DNA from 4 places in the Paenibacillus antri genome. Region 2 is predicted to be linked to each of the others. Evidence: riboswitches for the same ligand, from Rfam matches in the RefSeq annotation. Region 2 holds a riboswitch; each other region holds the start of a gene.
The links. A riboswitch is a leader RNA that binds a small molecule or an ion and turns the genes downstream of it on or off. The one in region 2 is predicted to bind cyclic di-GMP.

Region 1 (5,833 bases), on a different contig from region 2:
GGGAAATGTGCGAAAGAAGCGCGAATACGCGCTTAGAGCGGCGGTAGCCGGGGGAAGCGCGCGAAATAAGCGCGAATACGCGCTTAGAGCGGCGGAAGACGGGGGAAGCGTGCGAAAGAAGCGCGAATACGCGCTTAGAGCGGCGGAAGACGGGGGAAGCGTGCGACATAAGCGCGAATACGCGCTTAGAGCGGCGGTAGCCGGGGGAAGCGCGCGAAAGCGAGACGTCGCCCGACGCCTGCGCTTTCGCACGGCGCTGTGGCAAAGGCCTCGGCACAGTGGTACAATGAAACCAATTGTCTGAAACGCCAAGGAGGAGTAGAGAAAGCATGACAACTGCAAGCAGAACGATCGACCAACTGTCGATCGACACGATCCGCACGCTGTCGATCGACGCGATCGAGAAGGCGAAATCCGGCCACCCGGGCATGCCGATGGGCGCCGCCCCGATGGCCTACGAGCTCTGGGCGAGATTCATGAACCACAGCTCCGCGAATCCGACGTGGGTGAACCGCGATCGGTTCGTCCTGTCCGCGGGCCACGGTTCGATGCTGTTATACAGCCTTCTTCACTTATTCGGATACGAAGACACGCCGATGGAGCAATTGAAGCAGTTCCGCCAATGGGGCTCGAAGACGCCGGGTCACCCGGAATTCGGCCACACGGCGGGCGTCGACGCGACGACGGGGCCGCTCGGCCAAGGGTTCGCGATGGCGGTCGGCATGGCGATGGCGGAAGCGCACACGGCGGCGGTATACAACCGCGACGGCTACAACGTCATCGATCATTACACGTACGTCATCTGCGGCGACGGCGACCTGATGGAGGGCATCTCCGGCGAAGCGGCGTCGCTCGCGGCTCATCTGAAGCTGAACAAGCTGGTCGTCCTGTACGATTCCAACGACATCTCGCTCGACGGCGATCTGAACCTCGCGTTCTCCGAGAACGTGGAGACGCGGTTCAAGGGCTACGGCTGGAACGTCATCCGCGTGAACGACGGCAACGATCTCGCCGAGATCAACAAGGCGATCGCGGCGGCGAAGAACAGCGACGCCCCGACGCTGATCGAAGTGAAGACGGTCATCGGCTACGGCTCTCCGAACAAGCAAGGCAAGGGCGGCCACGCTGGCCCGCACGGCTCGCCGCTCGGCGGCGACGAGGCGAAGCTGACGAAGGCGTTCTACGAGTGGCCGCACGAGGAGTTCCACGTGCCGGAAGCGGTCGCGGCGAACTTCGCCGAGCTGAAGGCGAAGGGCGATGCGGCGGCCGCGGCATGGAAGGAGCTGTTCGCGAAGTACCGCGACGCGCATCCGGCGCTGGCCGCGCAATTCGAGACGGCGTTCGCGGGCGAAAACCCGGCGGGCTGGGACGCGGCGATTCCGACGTTCGACACTAGCGAGAAGCCGATGGCGACTCGCGCGGCGTCCGGCAAGGTCATCAACGCGATCTCGCCGAACCTGCCGACGTTCTTCGGCGGCTCCGCGGACCTCGAATCGTCGACGAACACGCACCTGAACGACACGGGCAAGTTCCAACCGGGCAGCTACGCCGAGCGGAACGTCTACTTCGGCGTGCGCGAGTTCGCGATGGGCGCGGCGATGAACGGCATGGCGCTGCACGGCGGCGTGAAGGCGTTCGGCGGGACGTTCTTCGTGTTCTCCGACTACCTCCGTCCGGCGATTCGTCTCGCGGCGATCCAGAAGCTGCCGGTCGTGTACGTGTTCACGCACGACTCGATCGCGGTCGGCGAAGACGGCCCGACGCACGAGCCGATCGAGCAGCTCGCGGCGATCCGCTCGATGATCGACGTCACGGTCATCCGCCCGGCCGACGCGAACGAAACCGCGGAAGCGTGGCGCTACGCGTTGTCGAGCAAAGACCGTCCGGTCGCGCTCATCTTGACCCGCCAAAACCTGCCGGTGCTCGCGGGCACGGCGGAGAACGCGCGCGACGGCATCGCTCGCGGCGCATACGTCATCGCGGACGCGCCGGCGGGCGCGAAGCCGGCGGCGCAAATTATCGCGACGGGCTCCGAAGTGCAGCTCGCCGTGGACGCGCAGAAGGCGCTCGCGCTAGAGGGCATCCACGTTCGCGTCGTCTCGATGCCGAGCATGGACCGCTTCGAAGCGCAAGACAAGGCGTACCGCCAATCCGTCATTCTGCCGGACGTGAAGGCGCGCCTCGTCATCGAGATGGCTTCGCCGTTCGGCTGGCATAAGTACGCCGGCGACGAAGGAGACATCCTCGGCATCTCGACGTACGGCGCATCGGCGCCGGGACCGAAGGTGATCGAAGAGTACGGCTTCACGGTGCCGAACGTCGTCGCCAAGGTGAAGGCGCTGCTGAAGTAGATTCGACTTACCGCTTTATAAGCGCATAAGCGCGATTCGCGCCGCTCCCCCTCGCAAGAGGGCGGGCGGCGCTTTTTCGTCGAAAAAGTATATCATCATCCATGAAATAGCGTTATAATGATTTTGAGAGAATGATTTGAAAGACCTAGTAGAATATACATCCTCAGGAAAATTAGGCAAACCCATTGAAAATTGGGGGCGCAAAGCTATAGGGGCTAACGTGTTACACTATGCCAGCCAGCTGCCGAACGTGGAAAGAGTCATCCGGCCCTTTTATTCGGCCGGATTTTTTTGTCTCATTCGTTGTCCTGAATGCATTCGAAAGGGGAAGCCTCGTAATGAACACCGATGAATCCGTGATAAATATTTTGATGGTGGACGACCGCCCCGAAAATTTGCTCGCGCTGGAAGCGATCATCGAACGGGACGACTATCGGCTCATCAAGGCGTCCTCCGGCGAGGAAGCGCTGAAGTGCCTCTTGAAATACGACTTCGCCGTCATCTTGCTCGACGTGCAGATGCCGGGCATCGACGGCTTCGCCACCGCGAAGATCATTAAGGCGCGGGAGAAGACGAAGAACATCCCGATCATTTTCATTACGGCCAATTACATGGATTCGAACCATATTTTCACCGGCTATTCCGTCGGCGCGATCGACTATATTTTGAAGCCGTTCGATCCGATCGTGCTGAAGGCGAAGGTCGAGGGATTCGTAGATTTATATAAGCTGAATCAGAAGTTGCTTCGCCAGAGCGAGGCGCTCGCCGAGAAGTCGAAGGAGGTCGAGCGAGCGAACGCGGAGCTGCGCGTCTCCGAAGCGCTGGCGAACGTCATCAGCGGCACGTCGATCGATTCGATGCTCGTCATGGACGGACGCGGGATGATCCTGCGGGCGAATCCTGCGGTCGAAACGATGTTCGGTTATAGCGAAACGGAGATGGTCGGCGACACCGTCTTCTCGTTGTTTCCGGACGAGTCCTCGCGGAAGATCGTCGCGTCCGCGCTCGAAGCCGTCGCCCGGATGGATCTCGCGCCTTCGATCGAACCGCACGCGGAGATGGTCGCGACGCGGAAGGAAGGAAGCGCCTTCCCTGCGGAGGTTCAATTCGGCAGCCGGTACGTGTCGGACCGCTGCATCGTCGCATGTACGATTCGAGACGTTACGAAGAAGAAGCGCGACCAAGAGACGATCGCGCATATGGCGTATCACGACGGGCTGACGCAGCTGCCGAATCGCAGAAGGTTCAACGAGCGGTTAGCCGAAGCGCTGCACGCGGCCAAGCGGAGCGCCGGGAACTTGTCGATGATGTATTTGGACATGGATCGGTTTAAATATGTAAACGATTCCTTAGGACACGCGATCGGCGACAAGCTGCTGAAGGAGGTCGCCGACCGGCTGGCGGGCTGCATGCGCGCGGGCGACTTCGCGGCCCGAATCGGCGGCGACGAATTCAGCGTACTGCTGCCGGACACGAACCGGGAGACCGCGCTCGAATGCGCCGAACGAATTCTCGAAGCGTTCCAGAAGCCGATCCACCTCGACCAGTACGAATTGTTCGTGACGACCAGCATCGGCATCAGCGTCTTCCCGTACGACGGCGACGACGCGCAGCAGCTGATGAAGAACGCGGACGCGGCGCTCTATCGCGCGAAGGAGCAAGGGAAGAACCGGTACAAGGTGTTTCATACCGGCATGAACTTAAGCTCTTATCGAAACTTCATGCTGCAGAACGAATTGCGCAAGGCGATCGAGCGCGAGGAGCTCAGGCTCGTCTACCAGCCGCGGATCGACGTCAAGACCGGGGCGGTGACGAGCGCGGAGGCGCTGCTTCGATGGAAGCATCCGAATTGGGGCACCGTGCTGCCTTCGGAATTCATCCCGCTCGCCGAGGAGAGCGGACAGATGGCCGAGCTCGGCGAGTGGGTGCTGCGGACGGCCAGCAAGCAGAGCGTGGATTGGCAGCGGGCCGGCATCGCGCCGATCCGCGTCGCGGTGAACTTCTCGGCCCATCAGTTCCTGCATCGGGACGCGGGCGAGCGGATCCGGCGCATTCTCGAACAGAACGAGCTGCGTCCCGAGCTGCTGGAGATCGAGATTACGGAGACGGCGCTCATGGGGAACGAGGAGAGCGTAACGAGAACGCTGCGGCAGTTGAAGTCGGCCGGCATCGCCGTCAGCATCGACGACTTCGGAACGGGCTACTCGTCCTTGAACTACTTGCGGCGCTTCCCCGTCGATTCGATCAAGATCGACAAGTCGTTCGTGCAAGATTTGTGCAAGAGCGCGTCCGACAGCACGCCGTTCGTGCAGGCGATCGTCTCGTTGGCGCAGAGCCTGCGCATGACCGTCGTCGCGGAAGGCGTAGAGACGGAGGGGCAGCTAAGCAAGCTGCGAGCGCTGCATTGCGACGAGTTCCAAGGATACTTGTTCTGCCCTCCCGTCGAGGCGGCCGACTTCGAAGCGTTCTTGGTCCGTTCTCAAGCGCCGAAGACGGACAAGACGGACGGAACGAACGATCCCGCCGTCGCGCAGGAGCGGCTGCACGTCGTTCGGGACGAGCCGTCGGAAAGCCAAAACCAGGAAATTCTGAACCGGGCGCTCCTTCATACGAAAGAGACGTACTCGATTTCCCCCCGGGAATTCGATGTGTTCCATTTGATGGTAAACGGGTTCAACAATAAGGAAATTTCGGATAAGTTGTTTATCAGCGAGCATACGGTGAAGAACCATATTACGCACATTTTCCAGAAGCTCAACGTCAACGATCGCGTCCAGGCGATGGCGAAAATTTATCAGACGTGCATCGACGAAGGGAAAGCGGTTCGAGCGAACCGAAAGTCCGGGTAGCGTCAGCCGAGAAAGAAGGGGTTCCTGATGAAAATTAAAACGAAGTTAATGCTGGGGCTCAGCGCGCTGCCCGTTCTCTTCGTGCTGCTGGTCGTCGTCGGCTGGATTCAAAACGCGACTTTGAAGACCATGAGCGCCTCCTTGAAGGCGGATTACGACACCGCGTTTCTCGCCGAGCAAATACATCGACAAGTGAAAAACGAAGCGATCTACTTGCGGAATATGGCGTTATTCCAAGACGATGCGTCCATCGACAAGGAAATCGAGCTGCTGCAAGCGGAGAGCGAGTCCGTCGTGACCGGGCTCGCGATGCTCCAATCGATGGTGGAGACGCCCGAGCAGCGGGCGCTCGTGGAGCGGGTGCATGACGTAAACCACGAGTTCATTGAATACAAGGACGAAGTGGTGCGGCATTTCGCCGAAGGCCGGCGCGCCGAAGGCGTCGCGTTGATCAACGATCGGGGACATGAGATCCACGATCGGTTTTTCGAAGCGATCTCGAAGCTGACGGACGATCTGGAGTCGCAGATGGAGAGCGCCCTCACCGAAGTTCCGCGCGACTTCCAACGCAACTTGTTCATCCTCGGCATGGCGGCGCTCCTAGGCGTCGTGTTGACCGCGGCTTCCTTGTAC
Region 2 (5,833 bases):
GCGTTCCGTACGCGATGGAAGTGCGGAGCGACGCGCCGATCATCGTGCAGTACAGCCGAATGGACGCGACGCAGCCGGCCAATACGTTGGCGACGACGATGGGCTTCCCCGTGGCGTAATCGAAAATCGAATCTATGATTGTACCGCGAAAGAAGGGCTGCCCTTGAGGGCAACCCTTCTTTCGCTTTCGATTACCGATTCAATTCCCACCAGACGAGGTACTCGTACGGACTCTGAGTCGTCCACGTAGACGTCGTAATGTCGTAGATGCCGAAGTGCAAGTGCGGCAGGAACAAGCCCTTCGTGCCTTCCGGACCGTATCCGGTGCTGCCGACATATCCGATAAGCTGTCCTTGCTTGATCGCGCCGCCCTTAACGAACGTCTGGCTGTATTTCGATAGGTGGGCGTAGTAGAACGCGGTCGCGCTATCTGCCTTAACGGTTAAACGGTAGCCTCCGTATGTGTTCCAGCCGACGTTGAGAATCGTGCCGTCCGCCGCCGCGTACACCGGCGTTCCTTCCGGCGCGAAGATGTCTACGCCCTCGTGCGTGCGAACGGCGCCGCCGTCCGGCGTCCAAGTTCGCGCGTCCGCATAATTGTTCGTGAACGGCGTATACGTACCCTTGGCGAGCGGGAACAAGCCCGTCTTAAATTTCGAAGGAGCGGTCGGGACAGTAATGCGGAGGCCCGGCCAAATCGCGTTCGGATTCGCGAGCTGCGGGTTCGCGTTGATCAGCGCCTTGAGCGGAATGCCTGCGCGGGTCGCGATGCCGTACATCGTATCGCCCGCTTTGACGACGTAGTTGCCTTGGTCGGGAACGGTCAGCCGTTGGCCGATCATGAGCGACGTCGTGGAGAGGCCGTTCAAGGTCATCAGCTCGCTCACCGTCATCCGGTTGGCGGTGGCGATCCCCCATAGCGTATCTCCCGCTTTCACCGTATAGACGGCTGCGGAAGCGACGGAGGCGAATGCGGAAGCCGTGACGAGCAGCGCCGCGAGCGCGAGCGCGATTTTCTTCATGCGTGGAAGCAACCCCTTCTCGTTGGTGTCTATCGATAGAATAATAGAATTCGATGTCGGGATGTAGTTGTAAATGTTGGTCGGATCGAGGACAATAGGGGTTACTTGTCGATAAAGGAGGGATTCGAATGAAGCGATTCAGCGAGATGTCGCCGGGCGAGCTGGCCGCGGAAATCGAACGGTTGCGGTCGGAACTCGAGCGAAGCGCATCCGAAGGCGAGAAGGGCGTGCTGCGACAGCGATGGCTGCTCGCGAGGTCGTACGCGGTAAGGGATGCTTCGTTCCCGCCGGGGCGCTATCGCGTCGAAGATACGGGAGTCCCGTTCACGCTCTTGTACGTGAACGGCGTCATGGGCTGGGGGACGACGGAGGACGGTCAAGAAGCGGCGTTCCCCTTGGCGGTGCTCCGACGCGAGGAAGAGAATAACGCCGGCAGGTAACGAAAGTTACATCGCCGACGCATCTTCGAGCCGCTGTTTGGCGCGGTGTTTAATTTGCGTCCGTAAAATATAACCGCGCAGCGCGTTGAGATGATCCGGCTCGATTTCTAGAAAGCGCGCGCCGATGTAAGTGGATCCGTCTTCGGTCGTCTGCTTGCGGGAAATTTCGATCTTGCAGGGGACGCCGCCGTTAATGTCGAGTTCGACGTCGGCGACCATCATCGCCCGCGTTCCGGGATCGACGCCCAGCGTAAAGCCGATGCCGCCGAGGCTGACGTTGCGGACGTCGATCGCCGTAGGCGTGCCGAGCTTGTCCTCGCCCCCGTTCGACCATCGAAGGGAACGCATACGTCCGGAATCGCTCACTTCGATCCGAGGGAATTGCCGACGCGTCGATAACCTTTGATTTTCCGGAGGATTCAGCACCATCATCATGCCATGATCCTTCGCGATGACGGAGGACGGCAAGATGAGAAACCCGTTATTGGAATAAACCGTCAGCTTGACCGGGTCGCCCGGCTTGTACATTTTCGATTGAGGCATTTCGATTTCAAGAATATCTCCTTCGATATAGGAGACCATGCCGGTCGAGATATAATCGTCTTTCTCGACGGACACGCGCGACCCGACGGTGATCGCGTTCTTCTGATGGTGCAAAATCTCGGTTACCCGCATGAACGACATGGATGCAGCCTCCTAGGTGTGACATGGATCGGTCCATCGTGGAACAAAAGAAAACGCCCGCCGAAGGCGGACGATCCGGAACGATTCGTACGCTCCTATTCGGCAACCCGGCCGCCGTAGCTTTCGCCTTAGGCCCGTGGCTTTGCGTCTCCGACTTTCGTCGGGTTTGCCTTGTTCGATTGGAACATTTTATACTATTAGTTATTATTATATGGCTTAGTTCGAAAGTTGCAAGCGAAGAATGCGGTTTTTTCTAACAGATCCGAACGAAGGGGAACACGCGAAATGAAAATCACGAGAATCGAAACCGACGAGGCGCTGCAGCAGGCGTTCCTCATTCGATTGGAAGTATTCGTAGACGAACAGAAGGTGCCAAGGGACCTGGAGATGGACGAGTTCGACGCGTCGCCGCAGGCCGCCAAGCATGTGTTGTTGGAGGTTGACGGCGTCCCTGCGGCAACGGGCCGATTCATCGAATACAAACCCGATACGGCGAAGATGCAGCGGATCGCCGTGAGACTGCCGTACCGCGGGAAGGGCGTCGGGAGGGCGTTAATGCAAGCGCTGGAGACTTGGGCGAAAGGGGAAGGGTTCGCGTATTCGCTGCTGGACGCGCAATGCCAGGCGGAACCGTTCTACCGCTCCCTCGGGTACGAGACGGTATCTCCGGAGACGTTCCTCGACGCGGGCATTCCTCACGTGCGGATGAAGAAGGCATTGTAAATTGTTGTGGAAAACGCGGAAGACCGAGCTAGGGAGAGCTCAGTCTTCTTTACGTTAAAAGAGAGGTAAATTGTCGAGATTGTTGTCCGTTCGCCCGTCCGGGTTCGATCGAAGATGCTCTTCTTGATCCCGCCCTTTAAAGACGCTCACATTGAAAATTTCGTTGTTCCTCGCCATCGACTGAGCCGTTTTATAATCGACGACTTTGCCGGAGGAAAACTTGAGCTCGACGATATCGCCGTCCCCGTTTTTTCGAACCGCCACGACTTCCTCTTGCCGACGCATGCCTTGTCCGGATGTTTGCTGTTCCATCGTAATCGCCTCCCGCTTTAAGATTGGCCTTCGGGAAGGGCATTATTCAGAACATAAAAGACGAGACCGGGAGGCATGGGCTCCGGTCTCAGTAACGTATAAGCGATTATTCGAATTCGTATTCGGTCTGTTGTTCGATGAACCGCATGGCGCCCGTCTTGCCGACGTAGTCGTCGCGGTTATCCGCGTAATGCATTAACCAGATGCGTTCTTGAATCGCTTCCGGCAGCGTCAACAATTCGTCCAAGGTCGTATGGACGAGCCCCGGACCGGTTAACTGGCATTCGTGCAGGATGTGCTTGCATCGGCCGGCGTTCGTCAAGTCGGTCAATAGGGCGGGGTCGAACGTCATATCCGAACTGTAAAACACGATTTCGTTCAACAGCAGCGCGTAACTCGGCTTGTTCGGAATATGTAGAGTCCGGATCAGCTCCAGGACGAAGCCGTCGCTGATCTCGAACGGAACGCCTTCGTCGATCTCGACGACGTCGAAGTAGCAATCGAGCGAATCGCAGCCGGTGCTAAGATCCTCCAATGCCCCTTTAAGGCTTGTCTCCCATAACGCCTCTCGAATCGAGGAGGGGACGAAGAGAGGGATCTTCTTCTTATGTACGTACATTAAGGCGAAGGCAAGTTCTTCGATGCCGCCGATATGATCTCCGTGAATATGCGTGACGAGGACCCCGTCGATCTCTTGAACTCCGATTCCCGCGCGATAAAGCGCATACGGCGCCGTTACGCCGCAATCGACTAACAGGCGGTAACCGTTCGCGACAACGATCGCGTTATTGTTGAAATACTTCTTCGCGAACGCATTGCCGGTCCCGATCATCTGGATACGAATGCTCACTTGCCGACCTCCCTGCATGACCAACTGTAGCATAACCACTTTACCATGATTACGGAAAAAACGGAAGATTAGCGTCGTCAACTTTCGGAGGGTCGGAATACGATGTTAGGAGGAAGGGAGGGGCCGGAAATGGAAAAACCCGCGCCGGCGTGGGTACGGGTCATGGGATATGTAAGGATAGGAGCTTATGCGTTCGGCCGCTGGTACGGCAGATGTCTCGGATTTCTCGAGATGTCGCCTTTATTTGCCCGCCATCATTCGAACGATGACTTTATCGAGCCGCCGGCTGATCGCTAACACGTCCGGATGCCGAAAATCGTATTTGTATTTTTCGGCGGTCGTCTCCAGCATCTTCTTCAGCTTGGCGAATTCCTTTTCGATCGTGGCGTTCGACATATACCTCTTCCTTTACCTCTGCTGTAATTCAATGGTATCAATAATATCCCAAAATGGTCCGAAAAAGGAAACAATATGGGTACGTGAAATTTCGTTTACGAAGGCGGTAAAACATGCTATAATCTGCTTTTGATTTCCTTGCGCCCACTTCCAGTAATTTCCGGAAAAACTTTCGCGAACCGACACCGCAACTCTCTCTGCAATTAAGAGTATATAGGAGTGCACTGAACATATGGAGGGAATCGCATGAAAATCCGGAATATCGCGCTTGGCATTCTCGCCCTTACGCTGATCGGCGGAGCTACGGCCGGGGCCGACGAGGTGATGCAGACGTGGAAGGGGAAGAAGGTACGCGTCGTGGTCAACGAAGCGGAGCTCGACGGAGGCGGTATCCAAATCGACGGGAAGACGTACTTGCCGATTCGCGCCTTGTCGGACACCTTGCAAGCACTCATTAAAGCGGAATCGGATACGGTACATATTAATAAACCTAACGTTCACTTGCTGCTGTTCACGGGAGACAGGAACGCGATGAAGCCGTTCGGGAACGTCTACCAAGGCACCTACGACTTCTCTGTATTCGTCCAGGTCGATAACCTGCGAACGAAGGCGCATTCGATCAAGACGACCGTCGTCGATCCGCAAGGCCAGACCGTCGACGCGTTGGTTTACAAGATGACCGACGAGAACCGGGAGAACTTCTGGTACGCGACCTCTCCGTTCAAGATCGATTTCAAATCGACGGGTCAGTATAAGATCAAGTTTTATATCAAGCAGACGGAAGACAGCGAGTTCGAGCTTCTGAGCGAGAAGGCCATTCTCTCCATGAAGAAAGAATAAATCAACGCGCATAGGCAACAATCTTTAGAGAAGCTAGAAGCGGAAAGGGGTCGGCGCATGACGGATCAAGACCGCGCAGCGGCAGGAGAAGAAGAAGAGTCAGTATATGTCGTCACCGACGAGAACGGCGTAGAGCGCGAGCTGGTGCCGGTATACACGTTCGATTACGAGGAGAACGAATACGTCGTGTTGATCGATCGCAACGATGCGGAAGCGGACGGACTCATCCTTCGCATCGAACAAGACGGGGACGAGGTCGTGCTTGCGAACATCGAGGACGACGACGAGTGGAACGCCGTGTTGGATATTTATAACGAGCTGCTCGAGGAAGAAGAAGAGGAACAATAAAAAAACAGAGGCCGCGGCCTCTGTTTTTTTGTCTTATTTTCTAGGATTAAAATACATAATGCGGCCGTTGAACAAGTGGAGCTCCGTCTTCAGCGTCCTGGCCAAATATTTACAAAGCTCGTTGCCCTTCGACTTGTCGGCGTGCGTGCTTCCGTCCGGCAAGACGACTTGGATGTAGTGCCGCTCTCCGCCGTCGTCCGTCTTCTCGGTCCCGACGC
Region 3 (5,833 bases), on a different contig from region 2:
GAACACCGTAAGCGTAATGCCGCGGTTTCTCGCGACTTCGACGCCGGCCGCCGGCGTATAGCCGAGCACCAGAATCGGCGCTTCGATGCCGAAATGCCTTAGCTCGAGCGCCTCGTCCAGGAAGGCGACCGCCAAATATTCGACGCCGTGGCGGATCGCCTCTTCGGCGACCTTCACCGCGCCATGGCCGTACGCATTCGCTTTCACGACGGCCATAATCTTTATATCGGGGCCGAGGGCGATTCGGAACTGCTCCAAATTGTGGTGCAGCGCATCCAAGTCGACCTCGGCCCGCGTCCATCGGTACGTATCCACAGGGAAGTCACATCCGCAAACAAGTTTTCTCAGAACCTAAGTAGAATCTAAGGGTCTGCCACTGTACTATCTTAGAATCTAAGAATGGCCGTGTCAACGAACCGTGTCATTGGTCCCCCCTGCTTACTTCCCGCTCTGATCGAATACCGATTGCGCTACCTTCACCATCTCTTCATAAGGAAGATTGCCGGTGGAGAGGCGGTAATCGACGCCGTCGTGCGTCCACAGAAGCGTCCGCTGCTCGTTCTCGCCGATCAGGACGCCGACCGTGCGGCCGAGGTCGAGCTCGATGACCGTGCCGATCGAGCTGGACGCCATCCGCTCTTCCGCCGCCTTGGACTCGACGAGCGTGTAGTCGTATTCGCCGACGTACCGGATCATGATCGCGTCGCGCTCGCCGAGCTTGAAGTCCGCCGCCGACCGCTCCTCGACGCCTTCCGGCACGTAGCCCGGATAGATGATGCCGAAGTGTTCGTTCGCTTCCGCCGTTTGTTCGCCTTGGCCTTCGCCTTCGGTCGCCAGCACCGGCACCGACTGGATCGACACGCTCGTCATATTCCGGTTCATATCGAACCAGTTGTCCTCGAAGCTCTTGTCGAACTCGAAGGAGCTGAACGTCACCGTGACCATCTCGTTCGCGTCCGCATCCGTCACGACGACGCGCTGCGGCTTGTAGTCTTCCTTGCTCAGCCAGATTTTCTGGCGGACGAGCGAGGCGTTCTGGTAGTTGGCCAGGACGTCGAAGACGTACGCATTTTCCTCCGCGGTGAATTGGCGCTCGTCGTCGTGGATGATCGATTGCGCCAGCGTCTCGAACAAGTACGCCTGCCCTTGATTGTTCGGCCAGTCGCTCTTGAAGCGGAAGCTCTTATTGAGGTGCGGCGTCAGAACGAACACGCCTTCGTCGTTGCGCAGCACGATCTGCGTAATGTCGTTCGCCTCGTTCGTAAGCGCGATGCGGTAGTACTCCGGCTTCTGATAGCTGACGACGACGCCGTACTCTTGGGGCTCCTGCCCCGTATTCAACACCATGGTGCCTTCCGCGTGATAACTCTCCAGCTTGCCCGTCAACTTCTCGATGTCGCTTACGACACCCGCCGCATCCTTCGCGCCTCCGCACGCCGCCAACAGCAGCGCCACCGCCAACGTCAGCGCCAAGGTCATGACCCACTTGCTACGTCTCATGAGGTCCACCCCTCCGATCGATTTCTTGTACTCGATAACATGTCTATGAGGGGGGTTGGCCATTTATGCAGACTAGCATGACGAGCATGACAAGCGATGGCGGTTGGCGGCGGCGGGCGGGCTCTTCCGTCGGTTTTCCCCAGGACTTGCGCAAAAAGTCATATATTTGTTATGCGGTAGACTCGATTCAAAATCATATCGGCAAAAGTTCTTATATTCCTCCCCCTTCCCACCGGAATCCGGTGGGATTTATGAAGTTTTGCGCATATCGAGGAGATATCGACTCATTCGGATTAAAATATACGCACGATTGCGCAAAAACCCGAACAGGAGACTATCCCTCGTCCCATTGCCACAGTCCGAGCAGCCCCTGCTTCTCCTTGATGACTCGATATTCCGTCACTCGCTCCCCCTTCGCACCGTTTCGCAATGCCTCTAGCACTCCTTTCTCACAGAGCCGTTGCAAATACCGTACCGCCGTCCGATGACTAACGTCTAAGTGCGTTGCAACATCGACGCCTCGCAATACACCCGCGCAACTGAAGGCTAGGAGCATAATTTCCCTCTCGATGAGGGACGGACGAGCCCTAGACTTACGGATCGGTTGAAATCGGCTCAGCACCATGCGCAGCAACGACTGCACGACATCCGGGCGGCTCGCCACGTCGTCGTGCGGAATCGAGATGACGCGGTAGCCGAGCCCTTGCAGGAACGTCTCGCGGTTCAACTCTTCGCAATAACCTCTTCGATCCATCTCCGTCACGTGCGGTCCGAAGCCCTTCACCTCGAAGACGAGCTTCTCCCCCGATCCCGGCAGCCAGACGAAGTCCGCGAAATACGACCTCCCTCGCCAATCCGCCACCTCATACTCCGGGTGAAGCGCATCGAAGCTTCCGAACAACGGCCACCACACCTGCCGCAAGAACAACGTCTCCGCATACCTCTTCCGTGTAAGCCGCCCCCGCCGCTCTCCCGTTCGTCCCTCCAGATGCGACTGCAGCCAGCGTTCGTGCGCGCTCTCGAACGGTTCCGCCACCCCTCGCCCCTCCTCCCCCGGAAAACAAGAAAAGCGCCCCGCCGTCCCGAAAGACGAACGAGGGCGCGCTTCGCCACTCCATAGAAATCTATCGCTTGAACTTCAACATTAATAAATGCGTATTCAGCCGGGACCGCAGCCGGAAGCTGCGCTCCAACACGCCCTTGCCTATCGCGTTCTCCCGCCGGTTCCGCTCCGAGGCGGACTCCGCTTGGTCCGTCGACGACGGCGCCTCGACCGCCTTGAGCCACGCCAACCGCTCTACCGCATGTTCCAGTTCGCCCGGTTGTCCGAAGCGCGTAAGCATCGCCGTCAAAAGCAGGACACACAACATCTTGAATACCATACGCTGCATACCTACCTCCCCAAAGAGACATAGAAAAAGCCCACTCCACAGCTGCTGCTGCAAGTGAGCCGGTACGTGCTTCGTCCGTCACGATGACTGGCCCGGTTTGCGGCAGCTGGCTGGCATGCTTACTCGTAAGCGTAGCCCCTATAGCTTTGCGTCCCCACCTTTCGATGGGTTTGCCTTGAATCAACAAATCGGATATGTAGTTGGTTTCCAAATATCGTTATGCCCCTTCGATCTCGCCGGCGCCGCCCCATCCGCCGCCGAGATCGAACTTCGGCAACAAGTTGGACATATTGTAATTCGATTCGAAGGTGATGCTCAATCTCAGCTTTCCTTGCCTGACGGCGAACTCGAACTGGATCTCGCCGTGCGTCCATCCGACCTTATGGCCCAACGCTTGGATCGCCATTCGGCGGAAATCGTTCCGCTGCGACTCCGTCAACCCGCTCGTGCCTTGGAACGGCCGAGTCTTGCTCGTCTCGAACGGATCGTGCCGGATGCCGAACTTCCCGATCACGTTGCTGCGTATTTGTACGAACACAATGCCGGACGAAAGATTCGCGAGCTCCTCGCTCAGCTTCCCGAACACCATGTTTAACTGCTTCGTTAACGACTCGGTCATCTCCATACATTACATACCCCCTTTCTGTCAACAATAGTTTGCGCGTGTCAACTCTAGTGGGTCGTGTGTCCTATTATAGTAGAATCACCAGTTTGTGACAATAGTAATTTGGCGAAATTGCGAAAAAATTCTACACGATGCGACATCCCTCGGGAAAATGGACCCAGAAACGCAAACGACCGTTCCCGGATTCCCGGGAACGGTCGATCGTCTCGTTCTATTATTCCGTAATAATGACGCTTTGCGTCTCGACATCGAATTCAACGTTCGCATCGAACGCTTCGGCCAAGAAGCGCAGCGGAATGACCGTACGGCCCTCCACCGACTCCGCCGCCACGTCGAGCTTCACGGCAACGTCGTTCACGTATGCCGTGTCGCTGCCGAGCGTCAGCTTCACCGTGACGTCGCCGCGGACGACCGTCACCGTCTGCGTCGCGGCGTCGAACGACACATCGGCCTTCAGCGATGCGGCGATCGCGCGGAACGGCACGAGCGTGCGTCCGTTTTTCGCGAACGGCTTCACGTCAAATTCCGGCTGCTTGCCGTTGACGAACGCCTTGATCCCCTTGTGGCCGGCCTTGTCCAGCAGCTTCGCGAGCTTCTTCACGAGCTTCGCATCGGTCGGGTTTTGCACCGCCGCTTCCTGTTGAGCGACGACCGCCGCTTCGATCTCGCCGTCCGCCTCGAGTTCGAGCGCAAGCGCCTCGGCGTCGACGGTCCGGTCCGCGAGAATCTCGAGAATGACCTCGGCCGCCGGCTTGCCTTCGAGCTTGGAAAGCGCGTTTTCCAACCCATGGGTGTTGCCTTTCCCGTGGTTGCCGTTATTTCCGCCGCCATAGACGTCCGCCGTTACGCTCGTCTCCGCTTGCACGCTCGCCTCGGCCTTCTTCTCAGCGCCTTTGCCCTTGTTGCCATCCGCCGCGCCGACGACCGCGGAGCCGATGCTCATGCTCGCCACCACCGTCGCAAGCGCGAGCAGCGTTACCTTCTTCGAACCTGTCTTCTGATTCATAGAACCCATCCTCCTAAAAAGTATGTAGTCTTGTCTTGATGTCCATATCGTTCGGAAAGGATGGACGGTTTCAGGGGGTCGCGATTTTGGTACAATAAATCAGAACATTATCCAAGGGAGCTTGTCGACCGAAAATGACCCCCACCCTCGTAGTTATCGGCAATGTATTTTTAGATTTGAAGGGGTATGCGTCGCATGCCTACGACCCCATCGGGAAAAACGTCGGCGACGTTCGCTTCGTTCACGGCGGCGTCGGGCGGAACGTCGCCGCCAATCTCGCCGCGCTCGGCGGCGAGACGCGGCTCCTCGCAACGGTCGACGACGGCGCGCCCAGCCGGGAAATCGTCGAGCGGTTGGACGCCCTCGGCGCGGATACCCGCTTTATCCGTCCTGCGGACCGCGGCATGGGCATGTGGATGGCCATTGTGGACGCCGACGGGAATCTGGCCGGTTCGATCTCGCGGCAGCCCGACTTCGCGGGTCTCGCCCGCCTGCTCGAGGACGCCGGCGAGGAGGCGCTTCGGGATGCCACGCACCTCGTCCTGTCGGTCGATCTTACCGAAGCGATCACCCGCCGGGCGATCGAGCTGGCGAAGCGCTTCGGCATCCCCGTCTACGGACTGCCGAACAACCTGCAGGTGATCGGAGAGCATCCCGCGTTGCTCGGCGCGCTCGACTGCTTCGTCTGCAATCATGTCGAAGCCGAGCGGCTCAGCGGCCGCCCCTGGGGCTCGATCTCGAACGAGGAGCGGCTGGCGTCGCTCCGCGCCTTCGTCGACGAACGCGAGCTTCGCGCCATGGTCGTCACCTTGGGAGCCGAAGGCTCCGTGTATTACGACCGCGCCGCCGGCCGCTCCGGCTTCCAGCCCGCGTTCCCCGCGCGGCTCGTCGACTCCAGCGGCGCGGGAGACGCCTTCGCCGCCGGGACGGCGTTCGCCTTGTCGCGCGGACTGCCGCTCGATCGCGCCGTCGTCTGCGGCGCGAAGGTCGCCGGTTGGGTCGTCGAATCCGACCGGAACGAGTGCGCGGACGCGCGGGAGCGGATGGGGCGGGATGACATTTTCGAGAAAATGGGTTTGATATAAGAGGAGGAGAACGGCTTGGCTCTGCCAGGAAGGAACGACCCGTGCCCATGCGGCAGCGGGAAAAAATTCAAGAAGTGTTGCATCGACACGTATCAAGAGGAACGTCCGGAGCGACAGGAGGCGTCGGGGACGACCCGGATCACGCGGGACAAGCTGCCCGGCTGGATCGACCGCGAGCTGAAGTGGGACAACGAGCTGTACCGGCTTCAGGCGCAGCATTACGTCG
Region 4 (5,833 bases), on a different contig from region 2:
AAGAAGGTCATCGAGCTGTCGATGGACGAAGCGCGCAAGCTCGGCCATACGTACGTCGGCACGGAGCATATCTTGCTCGGCCTGATTCGCGAAGGCGAAGGCGTCGCGGCGCGCGTGCTGAACAACCTCGGGGTAAGCCTGAACAAGGCGCGCCAGCAAGTGCTCCAGCTGCTCGGCAGCAGCGAAGCGTCCTCGAGCGGACACGGCAATACGCCGGCGAACGTCAATACGCCGACGCTGGACTCGCTGGCGCGGGATCTCACGGCGGTGGCGAAGGACGGCAACCTCGATCCGGTCATCGGCCGTTCGAAGGAGATCGAACGCGTCATTCAGGTGCTGAGCCGCCGGACGAAAAACAACCCGGTGCTCATCGGGGAGCCGGGCGTCGGTAAGACGGCCGTCGCGGAAGGTCTCGCCCAACGCATCGTGGCGAACGAAATTCCGGAGACGCTGCGCGACAAGCGCGTCATGACGCTCGACATGGGCTCCGTCGTGGCGGGCACGAAATACCGCGGCGAATTCGAAGATCGCCTCAAGAAGATCATGGATGAGATCCGCCAAGCGGGCAACATCATCCTGTTCATCGACGAGCTGCACACTTTGATCGGCGCGGGCGGCGCGGAAGGCGCGATCGACGCGTCGAACATTCTGAAGCCGGCGCTCGCGCGCGGCGAGCTCCAGTGCATCGGGGCGACGACGCTGGATGAGTATCGGAAATATATCGAGAAGGACGCCGCGCTCGAGCGCCGCTTCCAGCCGATCACGGTCGACGAGCCGACGGTCGACGAAGCGATCCTCATTCTTCGCGGCCTGCGCGATCGCTACGAAGCGCATCACCGGGTGAAAATTACGGACGATGCGCTCGAGCAAGCGGTGCGCCTGTCCGACCGCTACATCAGCGACCGGTTCTTGCCGGACAAGGCGATCGACTTGATCGACGAAGCGGGCTCGAAGGTGCGCCTGCGCACGTACACGGTACCGCCGAACCTGAAGCAGCTCGAGTCCCGTCTGGAAGATATCCGCAAGGAGAAGGACGCCGCCGTTCAAAGCCAAGAGTTCGAGAAGGCCGCTTCGCTCCGCGACACGGAGCAGAAGCTGCGCGACGAGCTCGAGGAAACGAAGAACGAGTGGAAGGAAAAGCAAGGCCGCACGGACTCCGAGGTGACGCCGGACGATATCGCCCAGGTCGTCGCAAGCTGGACCGGGATCCCGGTCGTGAAGCTGGCGGAGGAAGAAACCGAGCGCTTGCTTAAGATGGAAGAAATCTTGCATAACCGCGTCATCGGCCAAGACGAAGCGGTCAAGGCGATTTCTCGAGCGGTACGCCGCTCCCGCGCCGGATTGAAGGATCCGAAGCGTCCGATGGGCTCCTTCATCTTCCTTGGACCGACGGGCGTCGGTAAGACGGAGCTGGCGCGGGCGCTTGCCGAAGCGATGTTCGGCGACGAAAATGCGGTCATCCGCATCGATATGTCGGAGTACATGGAGAAGCACTCCACGTCCCGCCTCGTCGGGGCACCTCCGGGATACGTCGGCTACGAGGAAGGCGGCCAGCTGACCGAGAAGGTGCGCCGCAAGCCGTACAGCGTCGTGCTGCTCGACGAAATCGAGAAGGCGCACCCGGAAGTGTTCAACATCCTCTTGCAAGTGCTCGAGGACGGCCGCTTGACGGACTCCAAGGGGCGATCGGTCGACTTCCGCAACACGCTCATCATCATGACGTCGAACGTCGGCGCGGACACGATCAAGAAGAACGCGACGCTCGGCTTCACGACGGGCGACGCGGCGCAGCAGACGAAGAACGCGTACGAGGCGATGCGCGAGAAGGTGCTCGCGGAGCTGAAGAAGAGCTTCCGTCCGGAGTTCCTGAACCGGATCGACGAGTCGATCGTGTTCCATCCGCTCGAGCAATCGCATATCTCGGAGATCGTCTCGCTCATGTCCGAGGAGCTGCGCAAGCGCCTGAAGTCGCAAGACATCGACTTCTCGCTGACGGATTCGGCGAAGGCGTTCCTCGCGAAGGAAGGCTTCGATCCGACGTACGGCGCGCGTCCGCTGCGCCGGGCGATCCAGAAGCACATCGAGGATCGGTTGTCCGAGGAGCTGCTCCGCGGCACGATCAAGAAGGGCGACACGGTGCTCATCGACGAGAAAGACGGCGAGCTGTCCGTGCACAGCGAAGTGACGCAGAAGTAACGAAGCGAAGACCCGATGCCCCCAAGGGGGACTCGGGTCTTCTTTATTATTGCAAAATATAGCAAAAATCGATTGCGTTCGACATCCTTCAACAGTAAAATGGAGCTTAAGAAATATTGCGGAACGTTCGGCATGCAACTAAATAACTAAAGGCAAACATTGCGAAAGCAATGGACGCAAAGCTACGGGTCTACCGCTTATCCTTCCGATAAGCTACGATCGCCGGGTTACCGATGGAGATCGTCATCATCCGCAACAATAGACTGTTCCCGGTAACGGGGAGAGTCTATTTTTTTGACTGCTTTTTTGACTACATTTTCGACACAGGAGAGGGAGAGACCGAGTTGGCTATTAGAAAATTGTTGTCCCTGTTGATGGCGGGCTGCCTGTCGCTCGCTTCGCTTGCGCCGGCGAGCGCGCTCGCGGGGGACGTTGCGCAAGAACCGCCCGTATTTACGGACATGGAGCAAAGCTGGGCCAAGGAGCAGCTTGCGGAATGGGCCGACAGCGGGTTTGTGAAAGGGTACGCCGATGGGAGCGTCCGTCCGGATGAGACGATCTCGAGGGCGGAATTCGTCGCGCTCGTCAATCGCGTATACGGATATGCCCACGCTTCGGATTCCGCCTTCTTGGACGTCGAAGCGGACGCATGGTTCGCCGACGACGTCGCGAAGGCCGCGAGGGCCGGATACGCGTCCGGGTACGAAGACGGCACGTTCCGTCCGGATCGCGAAATCAGCAGACAAGAGGCTGCGAAAATGGTTGCTGCGCTGCTGAAGCTGGAAGCGGCGGCGGAAGGCGGCGGGACTGCGTCCGCGTTTACGGACCGCGGCGACATCCCGGCGTGGAGCATCGGGTACGTCGACGCGATCGCGGCCGAAGGATATTTGCAAGGGTATCCCGACGGTGCGTTCCGTCCGGCGTCGCCGATCACGCGGGCCGAAGCCGTCGCGCTGCTGGACAGGGCGGCGGGCAAGATCCTACATAAACCGGCTGCTTTCGGGAAGGACGAGGAGCAAACCGTCGTGGCCGGGAACGTAACGGTCCGCAGTCCGGACGTCACGTTGAAAAACACGGTGATTCAGGGCGATCTGTACTTGGCTCCCGGGATCGGGGAAGGCGAAGTGTATCTCGACCGCGTGACGGTGGAAGGGAGAACGATCGTCGCCGGGGGCGGGGAGAACAGCATCGTGATCTCCGACTCCTCCTTGAACGACGTGATCGTCGAGAAAGTGACGGGCGAGGTTCGCTTAGTCGCGCAAGGCGGCACCGTCATCCATCGCACTGTCGTAAAGACGGGCGTAAAGCTGGAGGAAAACAACGCGACGCAGGGCTTCCTCGAGGTCGAGGTCATGACGACCGAAGCGTCCGCCTCGGTTCGTCTCGTCGGCGATTTCCGTATGGTTACCGTCGTCTCCGCCGCCAAAATCGACATTGCGGAAGGCTCCGTGGTCGAAGAGATCGTCGTGCACGCGGCGATCGCGGTAACGGGGGAAGGCAAGATTCTCTTCGCGGCCGTTCACATCGAGGGCGTCAGCTTCGAGCAGACCGTAGTCCGATACGAACTGTCCGAAGGGGTGACCGAGATTATCATCGGCGGAGAAGGGGCGAGCGGCGGCGTTGGTACGGAGCCGGACGATCCTGTAAGCGCTCCGGAGGGGTCGTCGCCGACGGCGCCGACCGTGCCGACCGTGCCGAACGTACCGACCGTGCCGACCGTGCCGACCGTGCCGAGCGAACCGGGGTCGGGCGAGCCCGAGGCTCCGGCGCCTACGGCGCAAGCCGTCTTCGTAACGGGCGACAAGCTGGTTGCGGCATACGACATCCCGGGCGACGCGACCCAGCATCGATGGACGTTGAAGAACAGCGTATCGGACTCCGTCTACGAGGCCGTGTATACGGCGGCGGGAGCGACTTACGGCATCTTCGCGGTCCAAGCGAGCGTTCCGCTGGACGGCGGCGTCTACACGGCGACGCGCGAGGGCTCGAGCGAAGCTCATCCTAGCGTGTTCCTGTCCTCGATCACCGTGTCCGGATCGGTGTACGCGGCCGTTTATTACGGAGGAACCGAAGCCGTCGGTTACGCGATCAACGACGGATATGTCGCAACCTTGGACCGTCATCCGGCGGATGGGGCGGTACCGCTGCGGGACGGCGACGCGATGAAGCTGTTCTATGGGGATACGATCGTATTCGAGGCGGTGTGGGACCAAGCGACGGGGCTATGGAAGTTCGAGCGGTTCAGCGAACGCATTCGGTTGAACGCGCCGGAGAACGTCGCGGCATTCGCGATTTCCAACACCGAGTTGGGATTGCTGTGGGACGCCGTGGAACACGCGGAATATTACTACGTGTACTACAGCGATTCGCAGGACGGAGAATACCGGCCGTTCCTCGACGAAACCGGGAATAAGACGCGAATCGAGCGGATGGACGAACCGCTCGTCGTCGATCCGACGAACGCTCCGCACAGCACAAGATACTATAAGGTAACTGCAGGGGCGGCGATGACGGAATCGGCGTTCAGCGCGGCCGCATGGGCGACGACCTATTACAATAAACACATTCCGTTGGACTTTACGCCGACGGATCTGATCGAGCATCCGACCGAACCGATTCTCTTCATGACGGATAAGGCAGGACAAGCGCTGCACGCCGTAAACTACGACACGGAAGAAATCGTTACGGTCGCCCTCCCGTTGCCGCCCGAGAGCATCGCTTACGCCGACGGGGAGTTGTACGTCGGGCTTTTGAAAGGCGAGCATTCGTCGTACAGGGAGGATCAATCGGGCGCGATCGCCGTCTTGGACGCGTCGACGCTCGAGACGAAAGCGTTGGCGGACGTCGCTATCGATCCGTACGACATCGCGGTCGATCGCAGCGGAACCTTCTACGTGTCGTCGGGCTCTTCGCAGTGGACGGATATCAAGTCCTATGCAAGGGCGACCATGACGGAAATCGCAACGACCGGCATCCGACAGCAGAGCTTTATCCATATGCATCCGACGCTAAATAAACTTTACGCGGTCACGACGGATACGTCCCCCCGGGATCTGACCGCCTTCCCCGTAGCGAACGGGGCGTTCGCGGACGCGGACGGGTACGACTCCCCGTACCACGGGAATTATGCGATGAGCACGAATTTCGAATTGTCCCCGGACGGGCGATACGCCTTTAACGGCGCGGGCACCGTATTCCGTACGACGGACAGCAAGTATGACGACATGCGGTACGTGTACGCGCTGAACCGGGGCTTCGCGGATATCGCGTTCCAGCTGGCAGACGGTTCTTTCTACACGGCGAAAGACAAGCTGATCGGCGTATACGATTATGGCAGCTTCGAGCAAACCGGCCAATATCATACGGATGGAACGACGGCGCGGCTCGCGAACGGAACGGATAAGCTGGCGGTCGTCTCCGCCCTGAACGGGAAATCTATAATTGAAATCGTGGAAAAGGACGCCGTCGAGACGCTGCCGCCCGTCGCGAGTCAGGGTGTCGCGTTCGACGGCATCATCGCCGACATCGCCGTCGATGTCGCCTCGAATCTTTTGTATGCCGTCGACAAGGCGTTCTGGAACTTGTATACGGTAGACTTGGAGAGCCGAGCCATCGTCCATACCTTGAAGCTTCCTTA

Region 1: another riboswitch for cyclic di-GMP. It lies ahead of FE782_RS12145 (EAL domain-containing protein); the one in region 2 lies ahead of FE782_RS31530 (PilZ domain-containing protein).
Region 3: another riboswitch for cyclic di-GMP. It lies ahead of FE782_RS11685 (hypothetical protein); the one in region 2 lies ahead of FE782_RS31530 (PilZ domain-containing protein).
Region 4: another riboswitch for cyclic di-GMP. It lies ahead of FE782_RS30325 (S-layer homology domain-containing protein); the one in region 2 lies ahead of FE782_RS31530 (PilZ domain-containing protein).

Annotation. Positions count from the first base shown of each region.
Region 1 is NZ_VCIW01000006.1:215,620-221,452, forward strand. It holds gene tkt (transketolase) at 330-2,351, shown strand; cyclic di-GMP riboswitch class I at 2,517-2,600, shown strand; gene FE782_RS12145 (EAL domain-containing protein) at 2,690-5,200, shown strand; gene FE782_RS12150 (response regulator) at 5,228-5,833, shown strand, end outside.
Region 2 is NZ_VCIW01000042.1:7,351-13,183, forward strand. It holds gene FE782_RS31515 (sensory rhodopsin transducer) at 1-119, shown strand, start outside; gene FE782_RS31520 (LysM peptidoglycan-binding domain-containing M23 family metallopeptidase) at 192-1,022, opposite strand; gene FE782_RS31525 (DUF1811 family protein) at 1,151-1,462, shown strand; gene FE782_RS31530 (PilZ domain-containing protein) at 1,469-2,146, opposite strand; cyclic di-GMP riboswitch class I at 2,245-2,327, opposite strand; gene FE782_RS31535 (GNAT family N-acetyltransferase) at 2,432-2,869, shown strand; gene FE782_RS31540 (DUF3892 domain-containing protein) at 2,924-3,181, opposite strand; gene FE782_RS31545 (MBL fold metallo-hydrolase) at 3,288-4,031, opposite strand; gene FE782_RS31550 (Spo0E family sporulation regulatory protein-aspartic acid phosphatase) at 4,272-4,427, opposite strand; gene FE782_RS31555 (stalk domain-containing protein) at 4,674-5,267, shown strand; gene FE782_RS31560 (DUF1292 domain-containing protein) at 5,325-5,615, shown strand; gene FE782_RS31565 (DUF1885 family protein) at 5,649-5,833, opposite strand, start outside.
Region 3 is NZ_VCIW01000006.1:105,267-111,099, reverse strand. It holds gene alr (alanine racemase) at 1-315, opposite strand, end outside; gene FE782_RS11695 (outer membrane lipoprotein-sorting protein) at 439-1,500, opposite strand; gene FE782_RS11690 (hypothetical protein) at 1,835-2,536, opposite strand; gene FE782_RS11685 (hypothetical protein) at 2,625-2,891, opposite strand; cyclic di-GMP riboswitch class I at 2,990-3,076, opposite strand; gene FE782_RS11680 (O-methyltransferase) at 3,109-3,516, opposite strand; gene FE782_RS11675 (copper amine oxidase N-terminal domain-containing protein) at 3,731-4,522, opposite strand; gene FE782_RS11670 (carbohydrate kinase family protein) at 4,657-5,607, shown strand; gene FE782_RS11665 (SEC-C metal-binding domain-containing protein) at 5,623-5,833, shown strand, end outside.
Region 4 is NZ_VCIW01000034.1:36,467-42,299, reverse strand. It holds gene clpC (ATP-dependent protease ATP-binding subunit ClpC) at 1-2,196, shown strand, start outside; cyclic di-GMP riboswitch class I at 2,338-2,431, shown strand; gene FE782_RS30325 (S-layer homology domain-containing protein) at 2,541-5,833, shown strand, end outside.